One region of the Faecalibacterium taiwanense genome, then DNA from elsewhere that is predicted to be linked to it. Evidence: riboswitches for the same ligand, from Rfam matches in the RefSeq annotation. Region 1 holds a riboswitch; the other holds the start of a gene.

Region 1 (7,580 bases):
AGGTTGAACAGCACGATGCCCACGGTGATGACAAAATAGCACACCGCCATGATGGGCACCATCACGTCCAGACTTTTCACGGTGGCATTCTTGCGCAACACGATCACCGCCGCAATGGCCGTGAGCACCAGTGTGGTAGTAAGCGGCGGAATATGGAACGCATTTTCAAACGCAGAACTGACCGAGTTGGAGATCACCTGACTGATGCCGCACCAGCAGATGAGACCAGACACCGCAAACAGTGCCGCTACCACAGAGCGTTTGAGCTTTTTGCCGCGCCTGCGCTCCGCCAGCACATGCAGATAGTAAGCCGGTCCGCCGCGCCAGCCGCCGTACAGCGGGTCGGGCTGGCGGTATTTCTGGGCAAGGGTGGATTCGATAAAGGAGGTGGACGCACCCAGAATGGCAGTGACCCACATCCAGAACACCGCACCGGCACCGCCTGCAGAAACAGCGGCCACCACGCCCACCAGATTGCCCATGCCCACGCGGGTGGCGGTGGAAATGACCAGCGTCTGGAAGGAGGAAAGGCCGTCCCTGCCCTGCTTTTTCTCGCACACGGCGGCGATCATATCCCGGAACAGCCGCACCGGCAAAAGACGGGTGCGGCAGGTGAACCAGATGCCCGCCGTGAACAGCAGCACCACCATGAAGGAAATGCCGATGCCGCCGCCCAGCGGGATGGTGAACAGGTCGCCCCACAGCAGACGATAGACGGATTCGATAAGATTTACCAGCAAGGCAGATTCCTCCTGTAGATCAATGGAATGAAGACGATAACTTCATTATAGTACAGTACAGAAGAATTGTAAATTCTAAAAAATCGATAGAAATAATCGATAGTAAAAAAGAGATCCGTAAGGGACCTCTTAAAACAGGAACGGGGAACGGCATTTGAACCGTTCCCCATCGAGTAGCATTTGGCGGGTGTGCCCTTTCCCGCATTTCTTTTGGCCCAAGGGGCGTGTAGCAGCACATTCTCTACTTCAAACGCTACCTTATCCTACCCATATTATAGCAAATTTATTCCCGCGTGTAAAGCAACTGGTTCTTCTCCAGAAGTTTTTTCAAGTTACGTTCGCGGAGCCTGTAAAATGTCATGACAGAATTCTTAAATCCCGCTTCATCGGTTTCCAGCACAAGCCTTACAACAACATTCAGGTTCGTATCCGGCAGTTTTTTCACGGCAAAAACTGTTCCAATATGCTTGCCGTCCCGAATGATCAAATCAGGAGAAAGCACAGCCTCCCGTCCATATTGCTCAAACAGAAGAAGATCCTCCGGATGGCGCTCTTTGATGTGTGCAATGCGCTCGTCCGTATTGATTTATTGTAACATATTTTTCGCCGTATTACAACAAAAGCCGCCCGGCGGTCATACCGGGCGGCGGAGGAAGATGCACGCTGCTGCGCGCAAAACAGAAGATTTTTACAGAATGTCGATGTACTCACCGGCCAGCGCCTTGTTCATGCTGCGCACAGCACAGAACTTGCCGCACATGCTGCAGGTGTCGCTGTGGTCGTCCTCCGGCAGGCGGGCATCGCGGATGGCCTTTGCGGTCTCCGGGTCCAGTGCGCAGGCGAACTGCGCATCCCAGTCCAGCACACGGCGGGCATCGCCCATCTTATCGTCGATGTCCCGGGCGTGGGGGATGCCCTTGGCGATATCGGCGGCGTGGGCAGCGATCTTGGAGGCCACGATGCCCTGCTTCACATCGTCCACATTGGGCAGAGCCAGATGCTCGGCGGGGGTCACATAGCACAGGAAAGCTGCACCGCTGGCTGCAGCCACAGCGCCGCCGATGGCAGCGGTGATGTGGTCGTAACCGGGGGCGATATCGGTGACGAGGGGTCCCAGCACATAGAAGGGTGCGCCCATGCAGATGCTCTTCTGCACCTCCATGTTGGCAGCCACCTGATTCAGGGGCACATGGCCGGGGCCTTCCACCATCACCTGCACGTTGTGTGCCCATGCGCGCTTGGTCAACTCGCCCAGACGCACCAGCTCCTCGATCTGGCACACATCGGTGGCGTCAGCCAGACAGCCGGGACGGCAGGCATCGCCCAGCGAGATGGTCACATCGTGCTCGGCGCAGATCTCGCAGATCTCGTCAAAGTGCTCGTAGAAGGGGTTCTCGTTGCCGGTCATGCTCATCCATGCAAACACCAGAGAGCCACCGCGGCTGACAATGTTCATCTTGCGCTTGTGCTTGCGGATCTGCTCGATGGTCTTGCGGGTGATGCCGCAGTGCAGGGTGACAAAGTCCACACCGTCCTCTGCATGCAGGCGCACCACATCGATGAAGTCCTGTGCGGTCAGCTCAGCCAGATCGCGCTGGTAGTGGATGACCGAATCGTACACCGGCACGGTGCCGATCATCACCGGGCACTCGTGGGTCAGCTTCTGGCGGAAGGGCTGGGTGTTGCCGTGGCTGGAAAGATCCATAATGGCTTCGGCACCCATGTTGACGGCGCTCATCACCTTCTGCATCTCCACGTTGTAGTCCTTGCAGTCGCGGGAGACACCAAGGTTCACGTTGATCTTGGTGCGCAGCATGGAGCCGACACCCTCGGGGTTCAAACACTCGTGGTGCTTGTTGGCGGGGATGGCAACCTTGCCCTCGGCCACCCACTGGCGGATCTCCTCGGTGGTGCGGTATTCCTTCTTTGCCACGATCTCCATCTGCGGCGTGATGATGCCCTTGCGGGCAGCATCCATCTGGGTAGTATAAGTCTGCATACGCTCTGTTCCTCCAAATGACAGTTTATCTCTGAACAGCAGGGTGCTGGTCATACAAGGGTAGGGAAAGGCAGCCGTCATTCAGAAAAAACAGAACGTTCTGGATGTCGGCACCTGCGCAAAATACGCTTTTCATGTTGGTTTTCTCCATGAATTTTATAACGCGGCCCAAGGTGGTGTCCCCGGTTTGCCGCGGGATCGGTCAGATGATCTGCTCCGACAGGGCTTTCAACTCTTTGCACTCGGTCTCGATGTCGTCTGCTGCAAAGATGGCGCTCACAAGGGCCACGCCATCCACACCGGTGCCCTTGAGCTGCAGGATGTTCTCCTTGTGGATGCCGCCAATGGCCACCACCGGGATGTCCACGGCATCACAGATGGCCTTCAGGGTCTCGTGGGGCAGAACATCCACATCGGTCTTGGTATGAGTGGCAAAGGCCGCGCCCACGCCAAGGCAGTCTGCGCCGTGCTTGACGGCTTCCCGTGCTTCCTCCACACTGTGGACGGAAACGCCGATCATCATTCCCTCGCCCACACGGGCGCGCACCTGCGCTGCGGCCATATCCTCCTGCCCCACGTGCACACCCTCGGCGTGGCAGCGGATGGCAATGTCCACATTGTCGTTCACAAAGAACGGCACGCCGTAGCGCTGGCACAGAGCATGGATCTCCACAGCCTCTTTCAGAAAAGCTTCGTCGTCCAGCTCTTTTTCACGCAGCTGCACACAGGTGACACCGCCCTTCAAGGCGCTCTCCACCTGTTCATAGAGGGTCTGCTTTCCCACCCATGCGCGGTCGGTGACGGCATACAGAAGCATGTTCTGCTTATCGCACTTCATAGTTTGCTCCTTCTTCCAGCTGATCCGGGGTCATATTGTAAATGGCATCGATGATATAATTACGGTAGGTGGAGTTGCCGTCCAGCGGGGTCAGGCGCTTGTGGGCGGTCTCGCCCGCAAGGCCCATGGCGCACACTGCGGCTGCAGCGGCTTCCAGCGGATGTCCGGGGTTGGCGGTGACGAACGCCGCCGTCAGGGCCGAAAGCTGGCAGCCCGTACCGGTGATGCTGCTCATCATGGCATTGCCGTTGCGGATGCAGTAGGCTTTTTCGGCATCGGCCACAATGTCGATGGCACCGGTAATGGCAATAACGGCACCCGTCTGGGCTGCAAAGGCCTTGGCAAAGGCCACGGCAGAATCCAGATTTTCCTCAGTAACTTTATCGGCCACATCGGCATCCACGCCCTTGGTGGTTCCCGCGCCGGAGGCCAGCGTTTTGATCTCCGAGATATTGCCGCGGATCACGGTGAACTTTACGTCCCTGAGCAGGCGGAAAGCCGTGTCGGTGCGCAGGCGGGATGCACCCGCACCCACCGGGTCCAGCACCACAGGATGGCCCAGCTGGTTTGCCTTTTTGCCCGCCAGCAGCATGCTGGTGATGGTGCGGCTGTTCAGGGTGCCGATGTTGATGTTCAGACCGCCGCAGATGGTGGTGATGTCCTCCACCTCGGCGGCATCGTCGGCCATGATGGGCGAAGCACCGCAGGCCAGCACCATGTTGGCGCAGTCGTTCACGGTGACGTAGTTGGTAATGTTATGGATGAGCGGGCAGGTGCGGCGCAGGTTCTCGAATTCTGTTTTGAACATTCGGGTGCCCCTCCGTCAGGAAAGACTGTTCTGCATGGAGCGCAGTGCGCCGGAGCGCTGCAGGCTGTACACCAGCACGCCCGCAATGATGGAACCCACTGCAGTGGAGATGAGGAACGGCACGATGTAGGCATAGAACGCGATGTCGCCGGCGCTCTTGCCCATGAGGAAAATGGCCACCGGGTAAGCGCACAGGCCGCCCAGAATGCTGGTGCCGAACACCTCGCCCACCATGGTGGCAAGGATGTTTTTGGTCTTATGGTACACAAGGCCGCACAGCAGTGCGCCGAACATGCTGCCGGGGAAGGCCATCAGGCTGCCCAGACCCAGCAGATTGCGCAGCAGCGAGGCCACAAAGGCCACGCCCACGCCCCACCACGGGCCAAGCAGCACCGCGCAGGTCACATTGACCATGTGCTGGATGGGTGCACATTTGCTGCCGAACATGGGGAAGCTGAATACGCTGCCCACCACGCACAGAGCGCACAGCATACCGGCCAACGCCAGCTTTTTCACAGAGAGTTTTTTCATAAGGCAAGGCTCCTTTCCAAACCTGCGGAAGCAGCAAAAACCATACAGCGCCTCCGCAAACAGCCCGCACCCGGTGCCAGACCCGGCGCAGGAACTATAAGAAGCGGTCGAGACTTTCTGGTCTCCTCTCACGCCGGAACACGGCTTCCCATCGCTGACGGTCACAAAGCTCAGGGCGCTCCCCCTCAGCCCGCTGCGGCACTTCCGCAGAAAAGTACAAGGCATCCTCCTTAATGGTAATCGGTACACAACAAAAAAACAGGAGACACCTTCCGCGGTGCCTCCTGCAAAAAATCATCCATTCTGACTTCCTACGGCGGCATTATCCGCATCAGGTAAAAGGGTCGAAGTTTGGATACTTCCTCTCAGCCTGCTTCACAAGCTCCCCTGTATTTGATTGTGACTGTATTCTACACCCTTTGCGCACAAATTGCAAGAGGGGGCAAAGGCGCGCACAGCGGTTCAAAACGTTTTTCACGCAGTTTTTGGGGCGTTTCACGCAGGTTTTATTGAAAAAGAAGGTGAAATATGGCCTTTTTAAGGCGGACGCATCCCCCCTTGTAAGCAAAAAGGAGGAATTCCATATGAAGCAGACGACCCTGACCCAAAGGCTGCTTTCGGCCCTCGTGGCGCTGTGCATGGTGCTGAGCGTGTGCGCACCCGCCTTTGCGGATGTGACCGACCCTGATATGGCCAAGGCCGCACAGTGGTGCACCGAGCAGGGCACCATGGGTGCCAAGGGCGACCGCTTTGAGCCCGAAGGCTGGACCCCGAAGTTCAAGGTGATCGAAGTGTGGAACAAGACGTTCCCCGCAGCCTGATGCCGGCAGTGTGGATGCCGTGCTCGGTTCGGACCTTTTCCGTGAAAATGGGGCTGTTGCAAAATAGCTCTCTGAAAAAATCATGAACAAAACCCGGAACCTTTTCTCGGCCAAAACGGCTCAAAAAGGGTTCCGGGTTTTTGATGTTATGCTGTTTCCGCCTTATCCGTTCCACCCTCTGGCAGAGGGGTCCAGCATTTCGGCGGCAGAGTAAATGAGGGCGTTGCAGATGGCTGCAGCCACATTGCTGCCGCCCTTGCGGCCCATGGCGGCGATGGCAGGCACGCCGTATCGCTCGCAGGCAGCAAACAGTACTTCCTTGCTTTCCACCACATTCACAAACCCCACCGGCACGCCAATGACCAGTGCAGGCCGCAGACCGGCTTCCATTTCCTCCGCAATGGTCAAAAGGGCCGTGGGCGCATTGCCAATGGTCAGAATGGCCCCCGGGTGCTCCCGGGCAGCACGGTGCATGGCGGCAACGGCACGGGTGGTGCCCGCCTGCTTTGCGGCTTCGGCCACAGCGGGGTCTGCCATGTAGCAGATGGCTTCACCGTTCAGTTTTTTCAGGCCCGGCTTTGTGATGCCCGCCAGCGCCATATTGGTGTCGGTAACGATGAAAGCACCCGCGTGCAGGGCCTTGACTGCGGCTTCCACCGCGCCGGGTGTAAAGCGCAGATTTTTGGCATAGTCGAAATCCGCGGTGGTGTGGATGACCCGCTTGACCACCGCAGCCGTCTCCGGCGGCGGGGTCAGGCCCAGCTCGTCCAGTTCCCTTGTGATAATGGAGATGCTCGTCCGTTCAATGTCGGCGGGCAGATGATGCTGCGGTGTCATGTGTTGTCTCCTTTTTGCATTCCCATGGCGGCATAGATGGCGGGCATATCCAGTGCCGCGCGCACACCATCGGCAAGCAGATCAAACTGCTGCTGACGGTACTGCTCCATGGGGATAAGCTCGGCCCCGGCCGGATCGATGCCCTTCCGTTTGCACAAAAATGCGGTCAGTTTTTCGGTCAGTTCGCCGGTGTCGAACAGGCCGTGCAGGTAGGTACCGAATACACTGTCCTGCACACAGCCCTCCGGCGTGCCGTCTGCAAGGATGCAGAACGCACTGCCCCACACCTCGGTGCGGCCTGCGTGGATCTCGTAGCCCGTCAGCTTTGCGCCTGCAAAGGGTTCTGTGGTCACACAGGCTGCGGTCTGGGTCAGGTGCTTTTCGGTGCCGAACACCGTCGTGGTGGGCAGCAGGCCAAGGCCCCGCAGGGTGCAGGGGGTACCGCTCTCCTCCCCTGCCGGGTCGCAGAGCTGTTCGCCCAGCATCTGATAGCCGCCGCACACGCCCAGCACCGGCGTACCGGCTGCCGAAAGCCTGAGCACCGCCGCTTCCAGTCCGCTTTCCCGCAGCCAGCGCAGGTCGTCCATGGTGTTCTTGGTGCCAGGCAGGATGACGAGATCCGGTGCACCCAGCTGGCGGGTGCGCTGCACATACCGCACGCCCAGCAGCGGGTGCTGTTCCAGCGGGATAAAGTCGGTGAAGTTGGATACATGCGGCAGGCGCAGGATGGCGATATCCAGCGGCTTGACCGCAGCTTTTGTATCCAGCCGGTCGGAGAGAGAATCCTCGTCCTCGATCTCCACCCGCAGGTACGGCACTACGCCCAGCACGGGCAGGTGTGTTTTTTCTTCCAGCATGGCAAGGCCGGGCCGCAGGATCTCCACATCGCCCCGGAACTTGTTGATGATCAGGCCCCTGATGCGGGCACGCTCGTCGGCTTCCAGCAGCTCCACAGTGCCGTACAGCTGGGCGAATACGCCGCCCCGGTCGATATCGCCCGCCAGCA
Region 2 (7,580 bases), 780 kb from region 1:
GGGGGCACCGAACAGGGTGCGGCCGGTGAGGATCAGATCCTGACGGGCTTCGTAATCTTCCTTCTTAATAAGGAAGTACTCCTGCTCGGGGCCGACGGTGGTGGAGACGTAATCCACATCCTTGCCGAACAGCTTCAGGATGCGAACTGCCTGATTGGACAGTGCGTTCATGGAACGCAGCAGAGGGGTCTTCTTATCCAGAGCCTCGCCGGTGTAGCTGACGAATGCGGTGGGGATGCACAGCACGTCATCCTTCACGAATGCGTAGCTGGTGGGGTCCCATGCAGTGTAGCCGCGGGCCTCGCAGGTGGCGCGCAGACCGCCGGAGGGGAAGGAAGATGCATCGGGCTCGCCGCGCACCAGCTCCTTGCCGGAGAACTCCATGATGGCGGTGCCGTCGCCCACAGGGGAAACAAAGCCATCGTGCTTCTCACTGGTGATGCCGGTCAGCGGCTGGAACCAGTGGGTGTAGTGGGTGGCACCCAGCTCCATGGCCCAGCGCTTCATCACGCTGGCCACAACGTTTGCCACCTCAATGTCCAGCGGAGCACCCTTGTGCAGGGTGTTCTTCAGGCTCTTATAGGTTGCGCTCGGCAGGCGCTCCTTCATCACATGTTCGTTAAAGACCTTGCTGCCGTAGATTTCCATAACATTCGCTGCCATAAATCCTACTCCTTACTTGATCTTATTTTTCTTACCCTTTCGTCTGCATTCTGGTCTGCCGCAATGCCGCACCCAGAAGTACGAAAGCTTCTTAACAAAAACGGCGCTGCGAGTCAGGAGGTGACCCACAGCGCCGTTGCTGTCTATGGTTTGATTATAGCCCCGGCGGGCCAAAAAGGCAATTGACAAATCTGACGATTCTGTACAAACAGCTTCCTGCATTTTTGGAGCATCCGCACTTGGTATGACTTTTTAAGAGAACGAACCCTCTCCGCCCGATGGGAAAAACCCTCTCAGTCATTGCTTGCGCAATGCCAGCTCTCCCGAAGGGCGAGCTTTTATCCAGCTGCCGGGTAAGTTTATTCATCATCGGAAAAGATCGTTGTTTTCCGTCCCTGCTCATAAAGCTCCCCCCTCGGGGGAGCTGGCAAAGCCGTCAGGCTTTGACTGAGAGGGTTCAGGCAGCGCAGCAAAAAGATGCATTTACCCGATGGGGTCCCTTCTGGTGAAAATGTGTTTTTAATATACGGTGCCATTGCCCGTTACGGCCCCGCTTTGTGAAAAAAGAGCTTCCGGAAAATCCGCAGATTTTCCGGAAGCTCAAATATTAAAAATAAAACTTCCGCTGAAGATACCCAGAGTGAAACGGAGGGTATTCAAATCGTTAAATCACCTGAAAGAGGAAGAACTTCAGATAATTCGTCTCCGGCACACCCCACAGGATCGGATGATCCGGTGCCTGCTGTTTCACCTCGATCTGCCGCAGCTGGCGGTGCGCATCCTTTGCAGCGGCGCGCAGCATCTTGATGAACAGCTCCTCGGTGGCAAAGTGGGAGCAGCTGGCAGTTGCCAGATAGCCGCCGCGGGGCAGCAGCTTCATGGCACGGTAGTTGATCTCCTTGTAACCGCGCATGGCGTTCTCCACAGTGCGGCGCGCCTTGGTAAAGGCCGGCGGGTCCAGAATGATAAAATCGTAGGGGTGTCCTTCTCTTTCCAAGCGGGGCAGCAGCTCAAAGGTGTCCTCGCACAAAAAGTCCATATTGGCCAGACCGTTGCGCTGGGCATTGCGCTGCGCCATGGCAATGGCCTCGGCGCTGATGTCGGCGGCGGTCACACGGGCAGCGCCGCCCGCAGCGGCGTTCAGTGCAAAGCTGCCGGTGTGGGTAAAGCAGTCCAGCACGGTGTGGCCTGCAGCAAGGCGTGCCACCGCCCGACGGTTGTACTTCTGATCAAGGAAGAAGCCGGTCTTCTGGCCGTTCTCGAAATCCACATGATAGTAAACTCCGTTCTCGCAGATCTCGGTCTGGGTGCTTGCCGGGTGAGTCTCACCTGGCAGCTCAAACCAGCCTTTGTTCTGCTCAAGACCTTCCTTTGCGCGCAGAGCCTCATCGTTGCGCTCGTAGATGCCGTCGATGGTCTGGCCGTCGGCGCGCAGGACTTCTGCCAGAATGGGGAAGAGGATGGGCTTGAGCTTTTCCATGCCCACGCTCAGGGTCTGCGTGACGAGGATGTTGCTGAACCGGTCCACAGTCAGCCCGGGGAACTGGTCGGCTTCGCCAAAAATGACGCGGCAGGCGGAAAGGTCTGCAGGTTCCAGCACGGTCTTGCGGTAGTTCCATGCATATTCCACCCGGCGGCGCCAGAACGCAGCATCAAAGGTGTCGTTGGCATTGCGGGAGATCAGCCGCACGCGGATCTTGCTCTTGAGCGAAACGAAGCCGGTGCCAAGGTAGGAACCCTTGGTGCTGACCACATCGGCCAGCGTGCCGTTTTCCGGCTCATTTTCCGGGGAATGGAGGATGTCGTTCTCATACACCCAGGGGTGCCCGCCCACCAGCAGGCCTTCGGCGTGTTTGTTGACGGTATACACAGGGTAAGCGCGTTCTTTCATATGGTTCTCCTTATCATGGACGAACTCCCTTCGTCCCGCGTTCGCAGACAGAAGGAGTAAAAATCTACTCTTTATAATAGCACAAAATCATGTTATTATAAATAAGAAATGCCAAAAAACCGCATGAAAGAGGGATGCATTATGGAAATTGAACGCAAATGGATGGTGAAGGGCTGGCCGGAGGGGCTGCCCCTCAGGGAGGAATTTGCCATGCGGCAGGGCTATATCAGCGTGCGGCCCACTGTGCGCATCCGGGAAGAAGCCCTCACCGGCGGCAGAACGGACTACATCCTCTGCTTCAAATCCGGGGGCGGCCTTGCCCGCGAGGAGATCGAGCGCAGCATCGACAAAGCGCTGTTTGAGGATTTGGAACACAAGATCATCGGCAAACCTCTCATCCCGAAGCTGCGCCGCAGCTACACCCTGCCGGACGGTTCTGTGCTGGAAGTGAACCATGTGGACGAAGGCCAGCCCACCGAGTTCTGGTATGCCGAGGTGGAGTACCCCACGGTGGAAGCAGCCCTTGCATGGCAGCCGGAAAGCTGCGGCCTTGGCGATTACCTTAAGGATGAAGTGACGAACCAGCCCGGCCAGAGCATGGGCGAATACTGGGTGGAGACAAGAGGATGAAAAAAGTAAAACTCAAACTGGAACTGCAGTACAACTCCCCGGTGATCCTCACATTTTTCCTGCTGTCACTTCTGGTGCTGTTCCTCGACCAGTGGACGGATGGGTGGACGACGATGCATCTGTTCTGTGTCTACCGCTCCTCGCTGAAGGACCCGCTGTTCTACATCCGGCTGTTCGGCCATGTGCTGGGCCATGCCAGCTGGGACCACTTTCTGAACAACATGCTGCTGCTGCTCGTTGTTGGCCCGCCAATGGAAGAAAAGTACGGCAGCAAGCCGCTTTTGTGCGGCATGGTGTTCACCGCTCTGGTCACCGGCGTGCTGCAATGCGTGCTGTTCCCACGTTCAGGGCTGCTGGGCGCGTCCGGCATCGTGTTCATGCTTATCATGCTTTCGTCGCTGGCGGGCTTCTCCGGCGGCATCCCGGTCACCATGCTGCTGGTTGCAGCGCTGTACTTTGGTCAGCAGGTGTACGATATCATTTTTGTGCACGACAATGTAGCAAACTTCATGCACATTGTGGGCGGCTTATGCGGCACTGCCTTTGGCTACTACAGTGCGTTGCACAGCCGCCGCAGGCCGGCAAAAGCGGTGAAGTTTTCCAGCACGAACAGCCGCCGGAAGCGCTGAACCCACTGTGGACATAGGCTGATTTTGAAAAATTTGCAAACAGGTATTGACAAACGAAAAATCCGTGGTTTAATATAGCCAAATTCAATACACTAAACCGTTGAAGCGGAGATAACGGCGAACCATGCCTGTACAGAGAGCCTGCGCAGCTGAGAAGCAGACCGGAAACAGTTCGTCAAGGAAAGTGTGACTTTGCGTTATATTTTCCCGAAATGGACCGCTGAGGGTGCAGGGAACTGCGGAGAACTTTCGCCGCACAGTATTCTGCAACGTAGGGCATACGTCAGTTGCCGGGGATGTGTTGGCATCCCGCCAAGTGCATGGGGTCATGCCCATGAAGTCAGGGTGGCACCGCGGATAAAAGGCCATATTTTATTCGTCCTTGACAGAAGAGAGTTCTTCTGTTAGGGGCGTTTTTCTTTTCCACTCCCTCGGCAGAAGAGCCGGGGGAGTTTTTGTTTTAGGGCTCCCTTGTTTCCGGCACTAAGGCTCATGCCTGTGGTTGCGGCCACGAAAACCTGAACAAAACAAATGCACCCGGTTGCTGCGGTTCTGCCCACAGGCCGGGTGCATTTTATATTTTAGGAAAAATTACAGGTCACTGCGCGGGGAAGCTGCCATGGCCCAGAAGTTCAGCTCGTGCTCCGAGCAGGCATGGAAGATCTCGCGGCAGCGGGCAAGGCGCTCGTCGCTCAGGCCTTCGCAGACTTTTTCTGCAAACGCGGCCCAGTCGCGGCAGGCCGCCTCATAGCCCTTGTCAGCATAGTCCACCACCAGTGCACCATAAAGGGTATCCTGCACGGAAGGCTTTTCTTCCAGCAGTTTCTGGAAGATCCAGCCATAGCTCAGCATACAGGGCAGGCAGGCCATCATGCACTCGGCTGCGCCCTCGCCGTTTTTGGCGGCTTCGATCATAGCGTCCACATAGGCACGGTTCTCCGGCCGCAGCGGCAGGCTCTGGATGCCTTCATCGGTCAGTCCAAAGTGCTTGAGATAGTGCAGGCGGGCTGCATCCTCGCTCTCATTCACGAAGGAAAGCAGGGAATAGTAGGTGCGGATGGTCTGCATATCCTTTGCCTTGGTCATGCCCCAGGCAAACACCTTGGCATATTCCCGCAGGTAAAGACTGTCCTCCACGATGTAGCCCTTGAAGCAGGCTTCATCCAGTGTGCCATCCGCAAGGGGTCTTTCCAGAAATTCTGAGTGCAGGCATTTCTCCCACACGGGCAGGCTTTCCTGCACCAGCTGCTGCACAAAGGTCTGCTCACTCACCCACAAACTCTCCCTTCAGTGCAAACATGTGGTTCATGGGGCCGGAGCCATGGCCCAGATCCAGCATGGCAGAAAGACAGCCGGAAATGTAGGCCTTTGCGCGCTCCACAGATGCATCCAGATCATAGCCCTTTGCCAGATTGGACGCAATGGCGCTGGATAGGGTGCAGCCGGTGCCGTGGGTATTGGGGTTTGCAATGCGCTTGCCGCGGAACCATTTGCCGCAGCCGTCCCGCCACAGAAGGTCGTCGGCATCGTTGATCTGGTGGCCGCCCTTGCACAGCACGGCACAGTGGTATTTCTCGCTGATCAGCTTTGCAGCGGCCTCCATTCCGGCCGCATCGGTGATCTTCATGCCGGAAAGGATCTCAGCCTCCGGAATGTTGGGGGTGACCACCTCTGCCATGGGCAGCAGCTTTTCGGTCAGTGCCTGCACGGCATCGTCCCGCAGCAGCTTGGAGCCGGAGGTGGCAACCATCACCGGGTCCACCACGATATGCTTTGCGCCGTAGGTGTGCAGCTTTTCGGCGATCACACCGATCAGCTCTGCCGAGGATACCATGCCGATCTTGACGGCATCCGGGTAGATGTCGGTAAAAATGGCATCGATCTCCTGTGCCAGAAATTCGGGCGTGGCTTCAAAAATGCCGGTCACACCTGTGGTGTTCTGGGCAGTCAGTGCGGTAATAGCGCTCATGGCGTACACGCCGTTTGCAGTCATGGTTTTGATATCGGCCTGAATGCCAGCACCGCCGCTGGAATCGCTGCCGGCAATCGTCAATGCAGTTTTCATGGTTACAACTTCCTTTGCAAAAAATGCGGAAATGCCCGCAAGGAGGCACCTCCGCACTTTGAAGCAGCAGTATCTCCCTACGTTGGCATTGTCCAAATCAGGTCACAGGTCTGGGCAAACAGCCCACTCTCAGCCTGCTTTTGCAGGCTCCCTTTTTCTGCGTTCAAGAATACCACAGTGCCGCTGCATTTGCAAGGGGATGGCCCTTTTCAATCGGCCCGCTGCGTGGTAAAATGGAAAAAACAAAGGGGGAAATACCATGAACATCACGGTCTATCTTGGAGCAAATGCGGGCAATGATCCTGCGCTGGCGGCAGCTGTCCGGGAACTGGGCAGCTGGATCGGTGCAAACGGGCACCGCCTTGTGTACGGCGGCTCCCGCAGCGGCCTGATGGGCCAGCTTGCCCAGAGCACACTGGACGCAGGCGGCACGGTGACCGGTGTGGAACCGCAGTTCTTTGTGCAGCAGGAGCTGCAGCACGATGGCCTGACCGAGCTGATCGTCACCAAGGACATGACCGAGCGCAAGACGAAGATGATCGAGCTGGGCGATGCCTTCATCGCATTCCCCGGCGGTACCGGCACGCTGGAAGAGATCGCAGAGGTAATGTCCAAGGTCTCGCTGGGCCAGTTGGACGCGCCCTGCATTCTGTATGATCTGAACGGCTACTACGACAGCCTGAAAGCACTGCTTGCCAAAATGATCGAGAAAGGCCTTTCCACGCCGCAGCGCCAGCAGGGCATCCGATTTGCGGCGAATCTGGAAGAGATCACAACAATTTTGAATAAAGCCTAAAGGAAACGCTTCCCCGGCCGGGAAGCGTTTCCTTTTTATATCATTCTCCCAGTGCAGTGCGGATATTTGCCAGCACCTTCTGGCTCAGCAGCACAAAAGCCTGCTTGGTGCGTCCGGCAGAAACATTCGCGCAATGCACATTCTCACGGGCAAAGAAGTCTTCACCCACCGGGCCGGCAGCGGCACGGGTGTCACAGAAGAAGTGGGTGCCCGGCAGAGCAAGCCACTGTTCCAGAGCAGCAGAGTCAAAGCCCGGGCCGATGGAGGTGTTGAACAGTACCTTGCCTGCGCCCAGCTGTGCAAATTCGTCCTTGCCCAGCAGCAGGACATTTTTGTTCAGGCAGGTGAACACCACCTCGCTCTCGGTCAGCAGCTGTGCCAGCGGCTTATAGGCCATGCCCACAGCTTCGGCATCCGGCTTGCGGGTGCGGCTGTAATAGGCAATGTCGGCACCCATGAACTGCAGCGCGTCGGCGATCATTTTGCCGGACACACCCAGCCCGATGATGCCTGCCTTCAGCCCGGTGATCTCCACCGGCTCGTCCCGCAGCATGGGCATCCCAAAACCGTGCAGGATGCCGGTGAGCTCATGCAGGACGTACTCCACAACGCCGCGGTCGCCGTAGTCCCGGATGCCCAGCACTTTGATGCCGCGGGTGCGGGCGTAGGCGATATCCACATTGGCGCTTTCCTCAGAATACAGGCTGCAGCACATGCCGATGTAACGGATATTCGGGCAGCGCTCGATCACATTTTTGCCCATGCGGGAGGTGTAGCTCAGAAGCACAGCATCGGCATCTCCGATGCGCTGCACGATCTGGTCATCGCTGGCCGGGATATCGCGGTACAGCACCACTTCTTTTGCGTACTGATGCAGCGCTTCCTCGGCGGAAGGAATCAGGCTTA

Evidence for each region. Region 1 has a riboswitch for thiamine pyrophosphate ahead of thiW (energy coupling factor transporter S component ThiW). Riboswitches for the same ligand answer to the same signal wherever they lie in the genome.
Region 2: another riboswitch for thiamine pyrophosphate. It lies ahead of thiD (bifunctional hydroxymethylpyrimidine kinase/phosphomethylpyrimidine kinase); the one in region 1 lies ahead of thiW (energy coupling factor transporter S component ThiW).

The regions. Positions count from the first base shown of each region.
Region 1 covers NZ_CP155552.1:2,359,584-2,367,163, forward strand. Annotated here, with positions in the region: partial or broken gene PXT33_RS11630 (alanine/glycine:cation symporter family protein) at 1-740, opposite strand, end outside; gene PXT33_RS11635 (hypothetical protein) at 1,024-1,242, opposite strand; gene thiC (phosphomethylpyrimidine synthase ThiC) at 1,429-2,739, opposite strand; gene thiE (thiamine phosphate synthase) at 2,942-3,577, opposite strand; gene thiM (hydroxyethylthiazole kinase) at 3,564-4,385, opposite strand; gene thiW (energy coupling factor transporter S component ThiW) at 4,401-4,916, opposite strand; TPP riboswitch at 5,208-5,315, opposite strand; gene PXT33_RS11660 (hypothetical protein) at 5,501-5,737, shown strand; gene PXT33_RS11665 (precorrin-8X methylmutase) at 5,900-6,574, opposite strand; gene PXT33_RS11670 (cobyric acid synthase) at 6,571-7,580, opposite strand, start outside.
Region 2 covers NZ_CP155552.1:1,576,445-1,584,024, forward strand. Annotated here, with positions in the region: gene PXT33_RS07875 (glutamine synthetase III) at 1-663, opposite strand, end outside; gene PXT33_RS07880 (class I SAM-dependent rRNA methyltransferase) at 1,328-2,554, opposite strand; gene PXT33_RS07885 (CYTH domain-containing protein) at 2,696-3,184, shown strand; gene PXT33_RS07890 (rhomboid family intramembrane serine protease) at 3,181-3,813, shown strand; gene PXT33_RS07895 (TENA/THI-4 family protein) at 4,405-5,085, opposite strand; gene thiD (bifunctional hydroxymethylpyrimidine kinase/phosphomethylpyrimidine kinase) at 5,078-5,878, opposite strand; TPP riboswitch at 5,935-6,042, opposite strand; gene PXT33_RS07905 (TIGR00730 family Rossman fold protein) at 6,138-6,674, shown strand; gene PXT33_RS07910 (D-isomer specific 2-hydroxyacid dehydrogenase family protein) at 6,715-7,580, opposite strand, start outside.